Regions from separate parts of the Pseudomonas sp. GL_135 genome, predicted to be linked through region 1. Evidence: riboswitches for the same ligand, from Rfam matches in the RefSeq annotation. Region 1 holds a riboswitch; each other region holds the start of a gene.
The links. Region 1 has a riboswitch for cobalamin ahead of cobO (cob(I)yrinic acid a,c-diamide adenosyltransferase). Riboswitches for the same ligand answer to the same signal wherever they lie in the genome.
Positions count from the first base shown of each region.

Region 2: linked by a shared signal. The riboswitch ahead of AC3ISG_RS13575 (ABC transporter substrate-binding protein) and the one ahead of cobO (cob(I)yrinic acid a,c-diamide adenosyltransferase) in region 1 are both predicted to bind cobalamin.
Region 3: linked by a shared signal. The riboswitch ahead of cobW (cobalamin biosynthesis protein CobW) and the one ahead of cobO (cob(I)yrinic acid a,c-diamide adenosyltransferase) in region 1 are both predicted to bind cobalamin.

Region 1 covers NZ_CM174408.1:1,450,521-1,455,461, forward strand. The annotation lists gene hda (DnaA regulatory inactivator Hda) at 1-374, shown strand, start outside; gene AC3ISG_RS06575 (NAD-dependent deacylase) at 383-1,156, shown strand; gene AC3ISG_RS06580 (C40 family peptidase) at 1,223-1,912, shown strand; gene AC3ISG_RS06585 (C40 family peptidase) at 2,000-2,536, shown strand; cobalamin riboswitch at 2,664-2,889, shown strand; gene cobO (cob(I)yrinic acid a,c-diamide adenosyltransferase) at 2,996-3,607, shown strand; gene AC3ISG_RS06595 (cobyrinic acid a,c-diamide synthase CobB) at 3,604-4,905, shown strand.
Region 2 covers NZ_CM174408.1:3,067,092-3,072,032, forward strand. The annotation lists gene AC3ISG_RS13565 (aldo/keto reductase) at 223-1,218, shown strand; gene AC3ISG_RS13570 (aspartate/glutamate racemase family protein) at 1,279-2,001, shown strand; cobalamin riboswitch at 2,265-2,458, shown strand; gene AC3ISG_RS13575 (ABC transporter substrate-binding protein) at 2,600-3,601, shown strand; gene AC3ISG_RS13580 (FecCD family ABC transporter permease) at 3,613-4,644, shown strand; gene AC3ISG_RS13585 (ABC transporter ATP-binding protein) at 4,641-4,941, shown strand, end outside.
Region 3 covers NZ_CM174408.1:2,371,777-2,376,717, reverse strand. The annotation lists gene cobN (cobaltochelatase subunit CobN) at 1-1,176, opposite strand, end outside; gene cobW (cobalamin biosynthesis protein CobW) at 1,179-2,252, opposite strand; cobalamin riboswitch at 2,381-2,611, opposite strand; cobalamin riboswitch at 2,713-2,945, shown strand; gene AC3ISG_RS10580 (CbtB domain-containing protein) at 3,043-3,252, shown strand; gene AC3ISG_RS10575 (CbtA family protein) at 3,264-3,983, shown strand; gene AC3ISG_RS10570 (cobalamin biosynthesis protein) at 3,980-4,396, shown strand.

The sequences.
Region 1 (4,941 bases):
GCAAACCTGAGTGGGAAGAAGCGTTGTTCCATCTGTTCAACCGCCTGCGCGACAGCGGCCGACGCTTGCTTATCGCCGCTTCATGCTCGCCCAGGGAGCTGCCGGTCAAGCTGGCCGACCTGAAATCACGGCTGACCATGGCGCTGGTGTTCCAGATGCGCCTGTTGTCCGACGAGGAAAAACTCCGCGCCCTGCAGTTACGCGCCTCGCGCCGCGGGCTGCACCTGACCGATGAGGTGGGGCATTTCATCCTCACCCGCGGTAAACGCAGTATGAGCGCGCTGTTCGACCTGCTTGAGCAACTCGATCAGGCCTCGCTCCAGGCCCAGCGCAAGCTGACCATTCCTTTCCTCAAAGAAACCCTCGGTTGGTAAGCGCGTCCGTGGTCGATCCGGCCTTGGTGCTGCAAACCGCCGCGGCCCTGCGCCATGCCACACGCATCCTGATCATCACTGGTGCCGGCCTCTCGGCGGATTCGGGTTTGCCGACCTATCGCGGTGTCGGTGGCTTGTACAACGGCGAGACTGATGATGGCCTGCCCATCGAAATGGCCTTGTCCGGCCCGATGCTGCGTCGTGATCCCGCGCTGTGCTGGAAGTACATCGCACAATTGGGCAGCGCTTGCCTGGGCGGACGTCCCAATGCGGCGCACTACGCCATCGCGGAATTGCAGCGGCGCAAGCCGGAGTGCTGGGTGTTAACGCAAAACGTCGACGGCTATCATCGCGCGGCGGGCAGTCCGCCAGAGCGGCTGATCGAAATTCATGGCCAGCTGGCGCCGCTCTACTGTCAATCTTGTGGCGCCGAGGATCCGCAGTTGAGCGAACATCTCGACCGGCCATTGCCACCGCTGTGCCCCAGCTGTACTGGCGTTCTGCGGCCATCGGTGGTGTTGTTTGGGGAGATGTTGCCGGAGTTGGCACTGAACGTGCTTGAGAGGGAGATGGCAAAAGGCTTTGACGCTGTGCTCAGCATCGGAACCACCGCCAGCTTTCCGTACATTCATGAGCCAATGCTGCGCGCTCGGGTGATGGGAGGCTTTACTGCCGAGATAAACCCTTCGCCAACCGATCATTCCGCGCATATGGATGCGTTTCTGAGGTGTAGAGCCTTAGAAGTGATGGAAGACATCGTAAGTCACATTTGTTTCGATTGAATTTGCAAATGGGTACGATAGAGGGCATAGTCTCGGCTTCTTTACACTTCAGCCACGGTCGTGCACATGCTAAACCGCTTCGCACCCCTCGTGCCTCTCGCACTCGTAACGCTGTTGTTCGGCTGCGCGGCCCAGATGCCGACGTCGCAACAACAGTCGCAAAGCCCCCAGTTCCGGGACTCTGCCACGGCTCAATCCGCTACCAAGCGCGCCGACTACGCCTCTTCCGTGCTGGATGACGAAGTCGCCACCGAAGACGAGCTCGCTCAGTTTGCCGACAACAAGCCGTACCGCTTGCCCGTTCTGGCTGACAGCATCCTCGAACGCGGCAAATCCTTGATAGGCACTCGCTATCGCTTTGGCGGCACGTCGACCACCTCCGGTTTCGACTGCAGCGGTTTCATCGGTTATCTCTTCCGTGAAGAGGCGGGCATGAGCCTGCCGCGGTCTTCCCGCGAAATGATCAACATCGATGCCCCCCTCATCAAACGCAATGACCTCAAGCCGGGCGACCTGCTGTTCTTCAGCACCGCCGGTCGCGGTCGTGTCAGCCATGCGGGCATCTACCTGGGCGATGACCAGTTCATCCACTCCAGCAGCCGCCGCAGCGGTGGCGTCCGTGTCGACAGCCTCGACGATGCCTACTGGGCCAAGACCTTCATCGAAGCCAAACGCGCACTGGCCATGGCACCCTCATCGGTACCTGAAACCACCACCGCGATGACTTCGACTACCATCAAGCGCCAACACCGTTAATTCCGGGCGCGCAAAGGGTTCGACCCTCTTGCGCGCAACCCCGGCTCTCGGCAAAGTAAGCTGCACCCCGCACAGGTTGTCGTGTTTATGTCGTTAACGGTTCGCCTGATGGTTGCCTCTCTGGCTGTGCTGCTGGCCGCGTGTTCCAGCACGCCACCGCCCGCTCCGCGCAAGGTCGTCTACCGGCCTGTGGTTTCCGCTCCTCCCCAGTTTTCTTCACCGCTCGCCGACGACGTCTTGTTGCGCGCGATCGGCCTCGTTGGCACGCCGTATCGCTGGGGCGGCAACACGCCTGATTCGGGATTCGATTGCAGTGGCCTGATCGGCTACGTCTACCACGATGCGGCGGGCATCACCTTGCCGCGATCGACGCGGGAGATGATCACCCTGCGTGGCCCCGACATCGACCGCAGCCAGTTGCAGACGGGTGATCTGGTGTTCTTCGCCACTGGCGGCGGCTCCCACGTCAGCCACGCCGGCATCTACGTCGGGGAAGGGCGATTCGTTCACGCACCAGCCACCGGCGGCACCGTCAAACTCGACAGCCTCGACAAGCCGTATTGGCAAAAGGCCTGGCTGAATGCCAAGCGCGTTATCCAGCCATCGAACCTCGCCAGGCAATAGTCGCTTCTGAGTCAATGTGTCCATGGGCTGTTGCTGCATGAACACCTGTGCCTTTCAGGGTGAAATCCCGTAAACCTGTGGGCGCTCTGCCCACGGTTCGATTGACGCTCCCCAGTCAACCCTCTAACCTTCGCGCCATGTTTCAGGTGCCCGGGACCTCGTTGGTCCACAGGGTGAAACAGGGAAGCCGGTGCGATTGCTCGTGCGATCAATTCCGGCGCTGCCTCCGCAACGGTAAATGAGTCTGGGCCACGCACGATGCCACTGTGTTCGCTGAACATGGGAAGGCGCCTGGCCTGCCACGCTTGTGGCAACTCATGAGTCCGGAGACCGGCCTGATCCATCGAACAGCATCACGGAGGGCGATGCTCTGCTGCAGGCCGGCCTTGTCCGGTGCCTGCTGACAGTCTTTGCCCGAGCCCTCCGTCTGCCACACCTGCCCTCAAGCGGAGAGCTGAGATGAGCGAATCCCCCGAACGTGACGAACGCCACCTGGCGCGCATGCTGCGCAAAAAGGCGGTGATGGACGAGCGCATTTCCAGCGCGCCGAATGAATGCGGATTGCTGTTGGTGCTGACCGGCAACGGCAAAGGCAAGAGCAGTTCGGCGTTCGGCATGCTCGCCCGCGCCATGGGCCACGGCATGCAGTGCGGCGTCGTGCAGTTCATCAAGGGCCGCCACAGCACCGGCGAAGAGCTGTTCTTCCGCCGCTTCCCTGAACAAGTGCGTTACCACGTGATGGGCGAGGGCTTCACCTGGGAAACCCAGGACCGCCAGCGTGACATCGCCGCCGCCGAAGCCGCCTGGGCCGTGACCCGGGAGATGCTCAAGAACGCCTCCATCGGTATGGTCGTGCTCGATGAGCTGAACATCGCCCTCAAGCACGGCTATCTGGACCTGGAGCAGGTGCTGATCGACCTGCAGGCACGCCCGCCAATGCAGCACGTGATCGTCACCGGTCGCGGGGCTAAGCAGGAGTTGATAGATCTTTCAGACACCGTGTCGGAAATCGGCGTGGTCAAGCATGCCTTTCAGTCCGGCATCAAGGCCCAGAAAGGCATTGAACTGTGAGTGAGCGTCAACCCCGGCACTGCCCGGCAGTATTGATCGCCGCGCCTGCGTCCGGTCAGGGCAAAACCACCGTCACTGCCGCACTCGCCCGTTTGCACCGCAATCAGGGGCGCAAGGTGCGCGTGTTCAAATGCGGGCCGGACTTTCTCGACCCGATGATTCTCGAGCGCGCCAGCGGCCATCCGGTGTACCAACTGGACATGTGGATGATCGGCGAGGACGAAAGCCGGCGCCTGTTATGGGAAGCCGCTGCCGATGCCGACCTGATCCTCATCGAAGGCGTCATGGGCTTATTCGACGGCACGCCCTCCAGCGCCGACCTGGCGCGGCGCTTCGGCGTGCCGGTGCTGGGCGTGATTGACGGCACGGCCATGGCCCAGACCTTCGGCGCCCTGGCGCTGGGACTGGCGCGCTATCAGCCGGATCTGCCGTTCGCCGGCGTGCTGGCCAATCGGGTCGGTACGGTGCGCCATGCGCAGTTGCTGGAAGGCAGTCTGACCGAAGGCCTGCGCTGGTATGGCGCGCTGTCGCGCGAGACCGGCATTGAGCTGCCGAGCAGGCATCTCGGCCTGGTTCAGGCGAGCGAACTGAACGACCTGGACATGCGCCTCGACGCTGCCGCCACCGCGCTGGCCAGCACCTGCGACGCCACCTTGCCGCCGGCCGTGACTTTTACTGCACCCGAGTTCGTGCCGGCTGAACCGCTGTTGGCCGGCGTGAAAATCGCCATCGCCCATGACGAGGCGTTCGCGTTTTTCTACGGCGCCAGCCTGGACCTGCTTCGGGAGATGGGCGCAGAACTGTCCTTCTTCTCGCCGATTCGCGACCGCGACTTACCCGACGCCGACAGCCTGTATCTGCCGGGCGGTTACCCGGAACTGCATCACACGGCGCTGGCGGAAAATCACAGCATGCTCGCCGCCATTCGTGCGCACCACGCCGCCGGCAAACCCTTGCTCGCCGAATGCGGCGGCATGTTGTACCTGCTCGATGCCCTGACCGATGTCGACGGCCAGCGCGCCGAAGGGGTGGGCTTGCTCAAGGGCGAAGCCGTGATGCAAAAGCGTCTGGCAGCCCTGGCCCTGCAATCGGTCGAACTGCCGGAAGGCACCCTGCGTGGTCACACCTATCACCACTCCCTGACCAGCACCGAACTGACCCCCATCGCCCGCGGCCTCAGCCCCAATGGCGGGCGCGGCGCCGAAGCGGTGTACCGCGAAGGGCGCATGACCGCGTCGTACGTGCACTTCTACTTCCCCTCCAATCCCCAGGCGATGGCGGCGCTGTTTTTGCCATGAGCCTGGCCAATGCAATCGCCGCATTCAGTGGGAGCT
Region 2 (4,941 bases), 1.6 Mb from region 1:
CTGAAATGTTGAAATTCGCACGCGTAGCTAAATTTGCATGGGCTGAGGATAGCCGCTCGCCGGGCATGTGAAAGTCCACCGCCGCGCATTCCGAAGAACCCCTGGGGCAATCAACAGTCAGTAAAGAAGCTTCGCCGGTTTCATCGCGCTGCTTTGCCCAGGCGAGCGCAGCGCCATGCAGCCTGGACATCCAGACCCGCCCCACCGCACAGGACACCCCTCATGAGTTTGCACGACAAGATCATCGGCCGCCTCGGCTTCGGCTCCGCGCCGCTGGGCAACATGTTCCGCACCATCGACGAAGAGGAAGCGGCGGCCACCGTTCAATCCGCCTGGGACCAGGGCATTCGCTACTTCGACACCGCACCGATCTACGGCGCCGGGCTGTCCGAACAGCGTCTGGGCAAGGCCCTCGCCGGCGTCCCCCGCGACGCGTACACCCTGAGCACCAAAGTCGGTCGGCTGATTTCCGACGAGATCGACACCGAGACCCGCAGCGGTCCGTTCGCTGAAGGCCTGAAAAACAAGATCGTCACTGATTACTCCGCCGATGCCACGCTGCGTTCCATTGAAGCGAGCCTGAAACGCTTGAACACCGATCGGCTGGACATCGTGTTTGTTCACGACGTCGCCCAGGACGCCCACGGCGATGCCTGGATCGAGCATTTCAACATCGCTCGCACCGGCGCTTTCCGTGCCCTCACCCGACTGCGCGAAGAAGGCGTGATCAAGGCCTGGGGCCTTGGCGTCAACCGCGTCGAGCCGTGCGAACTGACCCTGGACCTGGAAGAGGCCCAGCCCGACGGCTTCCTGCTCGCCGGTCGTTATTCGCTGCTCGACCATGACCAGCCGCTGCAACGGCTGTTCGACAAGGCCCGCCAGCACAACGCCGAGTTCGTGGTCGGCGGGCCTTACAGCTCCGGCGTGTTGGTGGGCGGCAAGCATTTCGAGTATCAGGAAGCATCGCCGGCAATGCTCGACAAGGTGGCGCACATTCAGGAGATCGCCCGGCAGTATCAGGTCGACATCAAGTCGGCGGCGCTGCAGTTCGTCCTCGCCAACCCGCTGGTGGCAGCGGTGATTCCAGGTGCCAGCCGGCCCTCGCGGATCATCGAAGACGTCACCGCGCTCAACGCACAGGTGCCGGATGGTTTCTGGCAGGCCATGCGCGATCAGGGCTTCATTGCCCTGCAGGCGCCCGTGCCGATGAAAGACTGATATCGTGGGCAACGACGCCGGGCCAGACGCCCGGCCTTGTTTTCTGCGCGAGATCTGTCCATGCGAATTCTGATCGTCAACGTCAACACCACCGCATCCATGACCGAGACCATTGCCGAACAGGCCCGCAGCGTGGCCTCCCCCGGTACCGAAATCATCGGCCTGACCCCGCGCTTCGGCGCCGAGTCAGTGGAAGGCAATTTCGAAAGTTACCTGGCGGCCATTGCGGTGATGGATCGGGTCATGTCCTACGAAGGGGCTTATGACGCGGTGATTCAAGCCGGCTACGGCGAGCACGGCCGCGAGGGCTTGCAGGAACTGCTCGACGTGCCGGTGGTGGACATTACCGAAGCCGCGGCCAGCCTGGCGATGCTGCTGGGGCATAAATACGCCGTGGTCACGACGCTGGACCGAACCGTGCCACTGATCGAAGACCGTTTGAAGCTGGCCGGCGTGTACGAGCGTTGCGCGTCGGTGCGGGCCAGCGGCATGAGCGTGCTGGAACTGGAAGAATCGCCCGAGCGTGCGGTCGAAGCCATCGTTGAGCAGGCCATCGAAGCGGTGATCCGCGACAAGGCCGAAGTGATCTGCCTGGGCTGCGGCGGCATGGCCGGGCTGGATCAACTCATCCGCGACCGTGCCGGCGTGCCGGTGGTGGATGGCGTCACCGCAGCGGTGGCGCTGGCCGAATCGCTGGTGCGTCTGGGGTTGAAGACCTCGAAAGTGCGGACCTACTCGACGCCACGGCCGAAGAAGATCGTGGGTTGGCCGTTCAAGTTTTAAACGCCCAGTGTCCGACCCACGCCAGATTGAATGGCAAACACATACCCTGTGGGAGTGAGCTTGCTCACGAAGGCTGCATTCCAGCCGCTGAAGATTTAGCGGATGTACTGTCCTCTTCGTGAGCAAGGTGGAACGCCACCCCGGTCACTCCCACAGGTTTGCATCTCCCAAAAGTTTTGCGTCGGTCCAGCTGCTGCCCGGTGTCGAAGGTCGCTCGGTCCAACGATGCACCGCCGCCGCATTCGCCTCTCCCCGCCGAATCGTTTAGTATCCCCGCCGCCGGTTTCCACTCGGAATTAATAGGGAATCCCCAAGCGCGCTGCGCGCTGAAACGGAACTGTCCCCGCAACTGTAGGCGCTGAGCCCTGCTTCCTGTTTGCCACTGGGTCACCCCGGGAAGGCCGAAGCATGGCGATGATGCGCCAGTCAGGAGACCTGCCGGCCAGCATATTCATTCACCGGCGGGGTGTCCGGGGAAGGACTCCCGTTCGCGCGTCGCTCGCGCACGCTGTGCTCGCCCTCATCTTAGGGCGCCCGTCGGGTGGACTTTCCAGCGCCTGCTTCGCCAAGCACTCAGGCTTTCTGGAGATCGCTGTTCATGCCGCTGCGCCGCCTCGCCGCCCTGCTCGTCACGCTGACCTTGCCCACCGCCGGTTTTGCGGCGTCGACCGCCTACCCTTTGACCGTGGACAATTGCGGCGAACCGCTGACCTTCACCCACGCCCCGCAGAAAACCGTGACCATTGGCCAGGCCGCCACCGAGATGCTCTACGCCCTCGGCCTGGGCCCGAACGTCATCGGCACTTCGCTGTGGTTCAATCCCGTGCTGCCCCAGTACCAAACCCTCAACGACGGCATCGAGCGCCTGGCCGACAACGCGCCGAGTTTTGAATCAGTGATCGGCAAACGCCCGGATTTCGTGCCGGTGCAGTTTGAGTGGATGGTCGGGCCCCAGGGCGCCGTCGGCACCCGCGAGCAGTTTCGCGATCTGGGCATCCCGACCTACATCCTGCCGTCCGATTGCGAGGGCAAGAACAACCGGGTGGGCGCCGACGGCACGCGCCTCGAAGCCTTCCGCATCGACACCCTGTACAAAAGCCTGCGACAGCTGGCGCAGATCTTCGATGTGCAGGACCGTGGCGAGCACTTGATCACGGGTTACCAAACCCGGCTGGCCCAGGCGGTGACGCAGGCGAAAGCCCATGCCAATCCACCCCTCTCGGCGGTGTTCTGGTTTTCCAGCCCGGACATCAACGTCGACCCTTACGTGGCCGGGCGCAAGGGCATTCCCAATTTCATGCTCGACACCCTCGGCATGCGCAACGTCATCGACTCCGACGAGGAATGGCCGACCGTGGGCTGGGAAACCATCGCCAAGGCCAACCCGACCGTGCTGGTCATCGCGCGCATGGACCGTCGCCGCTTCCCGGCCGACGATCACGAGAAGAAGCTGGCGTTTCTCCGCTCTGACCCGGTCACCCGCAATATGGATGCGGTGAAAAACAATCGCATCGTGATCATGGACGCCAGCGCCATGGAGTCCAGCGTGCGACTGTTTGACGGCATCGAGCAACTGGCTCAGGCCACTCAAGCGCAATGACGTCATTCAGCATGCCCCGGTCGAGCATCGTCCGAATCTTCGGCCACGGTGCCTGGGCCGCCGCGTTGCTGGCGTTGGCGGTGCTGGCGGGCGTGGCGATTGGCGAGACATCAATCAGCCTGCCGGTGATCGTTCAGGTGCTGGCGAACAAGCTGTGGGCCGCAGGCTATCCCCTCGACCCGATCGACGAGGGCATCGTCTGGAACTACCGCCTGACCCGGGCCATCGTTGCCGCCACCTGCGGCGCAGGGCTGGCGGTGTCGGGCGTGGTCCTGCAATCGTTGCTGCGCAACCCGCTGGCCGATCCCTACTTGCTGGGTATTTCTGCGGGCGCGTCGACCGGCGCAGTGTTGGTGGCGATCATCGGCATCGGCGCCGGTACGATTTCTCTCTCGACCGGAGCGTTTGCCGGCGCGATCGCCGCGTTCGCGCTGGTCGCCCTGCTCGCCCGCTCCTCGCGGGGCCAGACCGCTGCCGGCCAGATCATCCTGGCGGGCATTGCCGGGTCGCAGCTGTTCAACGCCCTGACGTCCTTCCTGATCACCAAGTCGGCCAATGCCGAGCAGGCCCGCGGGATCATGTTCTGGTTGCTGGGCAATCTCAGCGGCGTGCGCTGGTCGTCGGTGGCGCTGTCGGTGCCGGTCGTGGTGCTCGGTTTGCTGGTGTGCCTGTGGCATCGGCGCGCGCTGGATGCCTTCACGTTTGGCAGCGATTCGGCGGCTTCGCTGGGCATTCCGGTGCGCCGCGTCCAGGCGGTGCTGATCCTCACCGCCGCGCTGATGACGGCGGTGATGGTGTCGATCGTCGGTTCCATCGGCTTCGTCGGTCTGGTGATTCCCCATGCGGTGAGGCTGATCGCCGGCGTACGCCATGGGCGGCTGCTGCCCCTGAGCGCGTTGATCGGCGCGCTGTTCATGATCGCCGCCGATGTGCTGTCGCGCACGCTGATCAAGGGTCAGGTGTTGCCGATCGGGGTGATCACTGCGCTGGTGGGCGCGCCGGTGTTTGCCATGATTCTGGTCCGCGGGAATCGTCCTCGATGAACGCCCGTCAGGAGGTGCCCGGGCCCATGCTCGAAGGCAGTGACCTGAGTTATTCGGTCAAGGGCGCGCCACTGCTCAGTGGCGTGAGCCTGGCGATTCGGCCGGGGGAGAATCTGGGGATCGTCGGGCCCAATGGCTCAGGCAAGTCGACGCTGTTGAAGTTGCTGGCAGGGATTCAGACGCCGTCTCAGGGCGAAGTTCGCCTGGGCGGGAAGCGCTTGTCGGCGCTGAGCCGGCGGGACATTGCGCGGCAGGTGGCGGTGGTGGAGCAGCATGCCCAGACCGGTGATTCGATCA
Region 3 (4,941 bases), 920 kb from region 1:
GCGCCCGTCACGGGTCGGGTAGTTGGCGAGAATAAGCGCCACGCGCTTGTCGGCGTTGGCCGTGCGGGCCAGCAGCACCCAGCGCCGGGCCAGTTCGGCGACGAAATCCATGCGCCCCGGCTGGGCGCGGTAGCAGACCACGTCGGACTGGCTGCGCTCGCTGTGCCAGGCCAGGTCCTTGAAGCTGATCGGCCGGCTGATGATGCGACCGTCCAGTTCCGGCAGCGCGATGTGCATCGCCAGGTCGCGGGGGCCCAGCCCTTGGGCGCTTGCCCGCCAGGCGGGTTCATTGTCCTGGGCGCAAATGGCCTGAATGACCGGGATGTCCCGGCGAAACGGTCGTACATCCGGCGCTTCCGGGTTCGATTGAGCAAACCCGGTGGTGTTGAGGATGACCTCGCAGTCCACCTCGTCGAGCCAATCCTGTATCGCGCTCATGCAGCCGGCTTCTTTCAGGCTGGCGACAGCGATCGGTAATGGGTTCAATCCCTGGGCCGACAAGCGCTCGCAGAACACATCGATGAAACCGGTGTTTGCCGCTTGCAAGTGGGAGCGATAAAACAGCACGGCGGCGACCGGCTGATCCGCGCGCCAATCGGCCTGCCAGCGGGCCAAATCGGCGTTGGTGTTCTGCGGATGGTAAATGACGGTGCGCGGCAAGGTTTGCGGCTCGACCCAGGGATAGTCGCCGCCCAGCCAGCGTGTGGCGATGAAGTTGAACAGCGCCAGCGCGTTGTGCTTGCCGCCCTGACGCAGGTAATGCCAGAGCCGATCACGGTCTTCGGCAGACTCCGTGCTCAGGCCGCTCAGCTCGGGGTCCGGGCGATCACAACCCGGCACCAGAATCAGCTTCACCCCCTTTGCCGCCAGTTCCACCAGCCGCTCGACGCCATAACGCCAGTAGCCGATGCCGCCGTGCAGGGAAATCAGGATGACTTTGGCGTGGCGCAGCACCTCGTCGACGTACAAATCCACCGATGCATGATTTTGCACCTGCATCGGATTGGCCAGGCGCAGGCTCGGGTAGTCACCCGGCAGTTGCTGCGCGGTTTCAGCCAGCAGGGCCAGATTCGAGTCGGCGCTGCACAGGATCACCAGCTCGGCGGGGGTCTGGCCCAGGTCAGCGATGCTGTCGTCAGGAACGAAGCCGCCGGGCTGAGTGCGCAGCAGGTGCATGGTTAGCCTTTGATCGCTGAGAGAGCTGCGCGCAATTGCGCTTCGAGGACGCCGGGGTCCAGCTCCTGGCCGATCAGCACCAGGTGGGTTTCCCGGGCTTCGTCAGGCTTCCAGGCGCGGTCGAAATGCTTGTCGAAGCGCGTGCCGACGCCTTGCACCAGCAGGCGCATGGGTTTGCCGGGAATCGCAGCGAAGCCTTTGACGCGCAGGATGCCGTGCTGGACGACGGCCTGGGTCAGCGCGTCAAGCAACAGCGATTCGTCCGCCTGGGGCAGCGTAATGGAGATGGAATCGAAGGCGTCATGGTCGTGATCATCGTGATCGTCGCCTTCGTGGTGATCGTGATGGGTCTTGCGGCCATCAATGTGCAGCTCGGATTCGGCGCCGAGCCCCAGCAACACGCTGATCGGCAGCTGCCCCCGGTTCGCTTCGACGATTTTTACCGCTGGCGGCAATTCTTCGGCGACTTCTGCGCGCACGGCGGCCAGCGCATCGGCGTCGAGCATGTCGGCCTTGTTCAGCACGACCAGATCGGCGCTGGCCAGTTGGTCGGCGAACAGCTCGTGCAGCGGGGATTCGTGGTCAAGGTTCGGGTCGAGCTTGCGCTGGGCGTCGACTTGATCCGGAAACGCGGCGAAGGTGCCAGCGAGCACGGCCGGGCTGTCGACCACGGTGATCACCGCGTCGACGGTGCAGGCGTTGCGAATTTCCGGCCACTGAAAGGCTTGCACCAGCGGCTTCGGCAGGGCCAGGCCCGAGGTTTCGATGAGGATGTGATCGAGGTCGCCGCGGCGGGCGACCAGTTCCTGCATCACCGGGAAGAACTCTTCCTGAACGGTGCAGCACAGGCAGCCGTTGGCCAGTTCGTAAACGCGACCGACGGCCTCTTCTTCGGTACAGCCGATGGTGCACTGCTTGAGGATGTCGCCGTCGATGCCCAGCTCGCCGAATTCATTGACGATGACGGCGATGCGTCGTCCTTCGGCGTTGTCGAGCATGTGCCGCAGCAAGGTGGTTTTGCCCGAGCCGAGAAAGCCGGTGACGATGGTGACGGGAAGTTTGGCCAGTGTTTTCATCGGTTGCCCTCAGGCGTGCGGCGGGGCAACGAGGACGAAAACAGCGCAGGGCCGGCCGAAGCAGGCGCGCGGTTCGATTCGCCACCGGATCACCCCGCCCGGTTGTAGTGGAATTCCTCGGCCGCTTGCAGGCGGTCCGATTCGAGGCAGGTCTCCTGGCTCACGGCGTCCGGTTGCTGACAGGCATCGTCAGGCGACTGGCATTCATCGCGCCTTCCCGCTCGCGCAGTGGCTGTGCAATGAAACTGTCCGCTTACAGTTGCGGGGGCAGCTGCGGCTTGAAACCGCATTCCCTTCTTAGCGCCGGTGGCCTTGATACATGAAAAGGCGGCCGGCGAACCTCAAGTGCGCAAGGCTACGCAGTGACCGCAGGCCGGTCAATCGCGCCGTTGCAGTGATTGCCGCGCCGATTGACGCACCGAATGACCCTAAGATTGACGACTCGAACCGTGCGTGGTCTTCTACACACCTTGTTACGGGTGCCCTTCACAGGGTGAAACGGGAAACCGGTGCGTGCAGACCTTCGGGTGTGCATCAGTCCGGTGCTGCCCCCGCAACGGTAAGCGAGTGAAGAGTCAGATCCACTGTGTCGGCATCGATATGGGAAGGCGATTCTTGAAGGCACGATGGCTGTAACGGCTGATGCATGTGCCCCTCGCGAGCCCGGAGACCGGCCCGACAACACACCATAACAACCCGCGGTGGGCGGGCGCTGTTGAGCACTGCCGGCATTCGCCTGCGGTGTCTTTGCGCCTTTCCGTCCGCTGAAACCACTTCAGAGGGAAGCGCCATGTCCATCAGCACACCCCGCCAGACGTCCGGCACCGCCAGCAACACCACAACGGCCGTGACTGCCACGCAAAGCCAGCGCCTTGTTGCCGCCGTCAGCGCGATGTTTCTCGGTGCATTTCTGGTGTACTTCGCCGGTTTCTCCCACATCGATGCGGTGCACAACGCGGCACACGACACCCGTCACAGCTCCGCCTTCCCTTGCCATTGAGACCTGCCGCCATGTTCAAGCGAATTGCGCAAACGGCCGGGTTCACCGGACTGCTCGCCGCCCTGTTGTTGACACTGCTGCAGAGCTTCTCGGTCGCGCCGTTGATCCTGCAGGCGGAGACCTACGAAAAGGCTCCGGCTACCGAGATGCACGAGCACGCCGACGGTGCGATGGCCGGCCACGTTCATGACGCCGAAGCCTGGGAGCCTGAAGACGGCTGGCAGCGCGTGCTGTCCACCACGGGTGGCAATCTGGTAGTCGCGGTCGGTTTCGCGCTGATGCTGGCGGCCTTGTACACCTTGCGTACGCCGACGAGTGCTCGCGAAGGCGTGCTGTGGGGATTGGCCGGTTATGCCGTGTTTGTGCTGGCGCCCACTCTTGGTCTGCCGCCCGAACTGCCCGGTACCGTCGCGGCGGACCTGACCCAACGGCAGATCTGGTGGGTGGGCACTGCTGCCTCCACGGCTGCAGGGTTGGCGTTGATGGTGTTTGCCCGGCACTGGCTGTTGAAGGTTGTGGGCGCAATGATTCTGGTGGTGCCGCATATCGTCGGCGCCCCTCAGCCGGCGGTGCATTCGGCACTCGCCCCGGAAGCCCTTGAAGCGCAATTCAAGATTGCGTCGCTGCTGACCAATGCGGTTTTCTGGATTGCCCTGGGCTGGATCAGCGCCTGGCTGTTTCGTCGTAGTGGCATGCCCGCGACGCAAGCCGGTTTGAACCCTGCTCTGTGAACGAGTTGCGCGATCGACCGCTGTGGGTGGTCGGTCTGGGCTGCCAGCGCGGCTGTTCGGCGCTGGAGCTTCGGCAGTTGATGGAGGATGGTCTGCGCGAATGTCAGCTTCAGCTAAAGGACGTTGCCGCCCTCGCCTCCATTGACGGCAAGTCGGCTGAGGCGGGATTGCTGGAACTGGGCCATGGCTTGGGGCTGACGATTGGGTTCTTCAGTGCGGATGATCTAGCGGCTTACGAGGCACAGCTGAGCCATCGCTCGGACATCGCCTTTGAACGCACCGGCTGCTACGGCGTGGCAGAAAGCGCGGCGCTGGCGATGGCGACGCGGTTGACCGGCTCGCCCGCGACCCTGGCCATACCCCGCCGAAAGAGCCCCCATGCGACGTTTGCGCTGGCAACCGCAATCTTGTAGGACCGGCCAACCCTTGTAGGACCGGCTCAAACTGTAGGACCGGCTTTAGCCGGGAAAGCGCCAGGCGTCACACTGCAAATTTGGGGGCGTACATGCAGACCCCTTCCCGGCTAAAGCCGGTCCCACTAAAGCAGACCGCGTGCATTCATTGAGATATGACACGGTCTTGTAGGACCGGCTTTAGCCGGGAAGGCGTCAGTGGTCACACCGCAGATTTTGATGGTGTGCCCGAGGGCCCCTTCCCGGCTAAAGCCAGTCCCACTAAAGCAGACCGCGTGCATTCATTGAGATATGACACGATCTTGTAGGACCGGCTTTAGCCGGGAAAGCGTCAGTGGTCACACCGCAGATTTTGATGGTGTGCCCGAGGGCCCCTTCCCGGCTAAAGCCAGTCCCACAGAGGCGATTCGCGTACGGCTGCTGAAATATGAACGCGGACTGTTGTTGGGACCGGCTTTAGCCGGGAAAGCGCCAGGCGTCACACTGCAAATTTGGGGGGGGGCATGCGGGCCTCTTCCCGGCTAAAGCCGGTCCCACAACAGCAA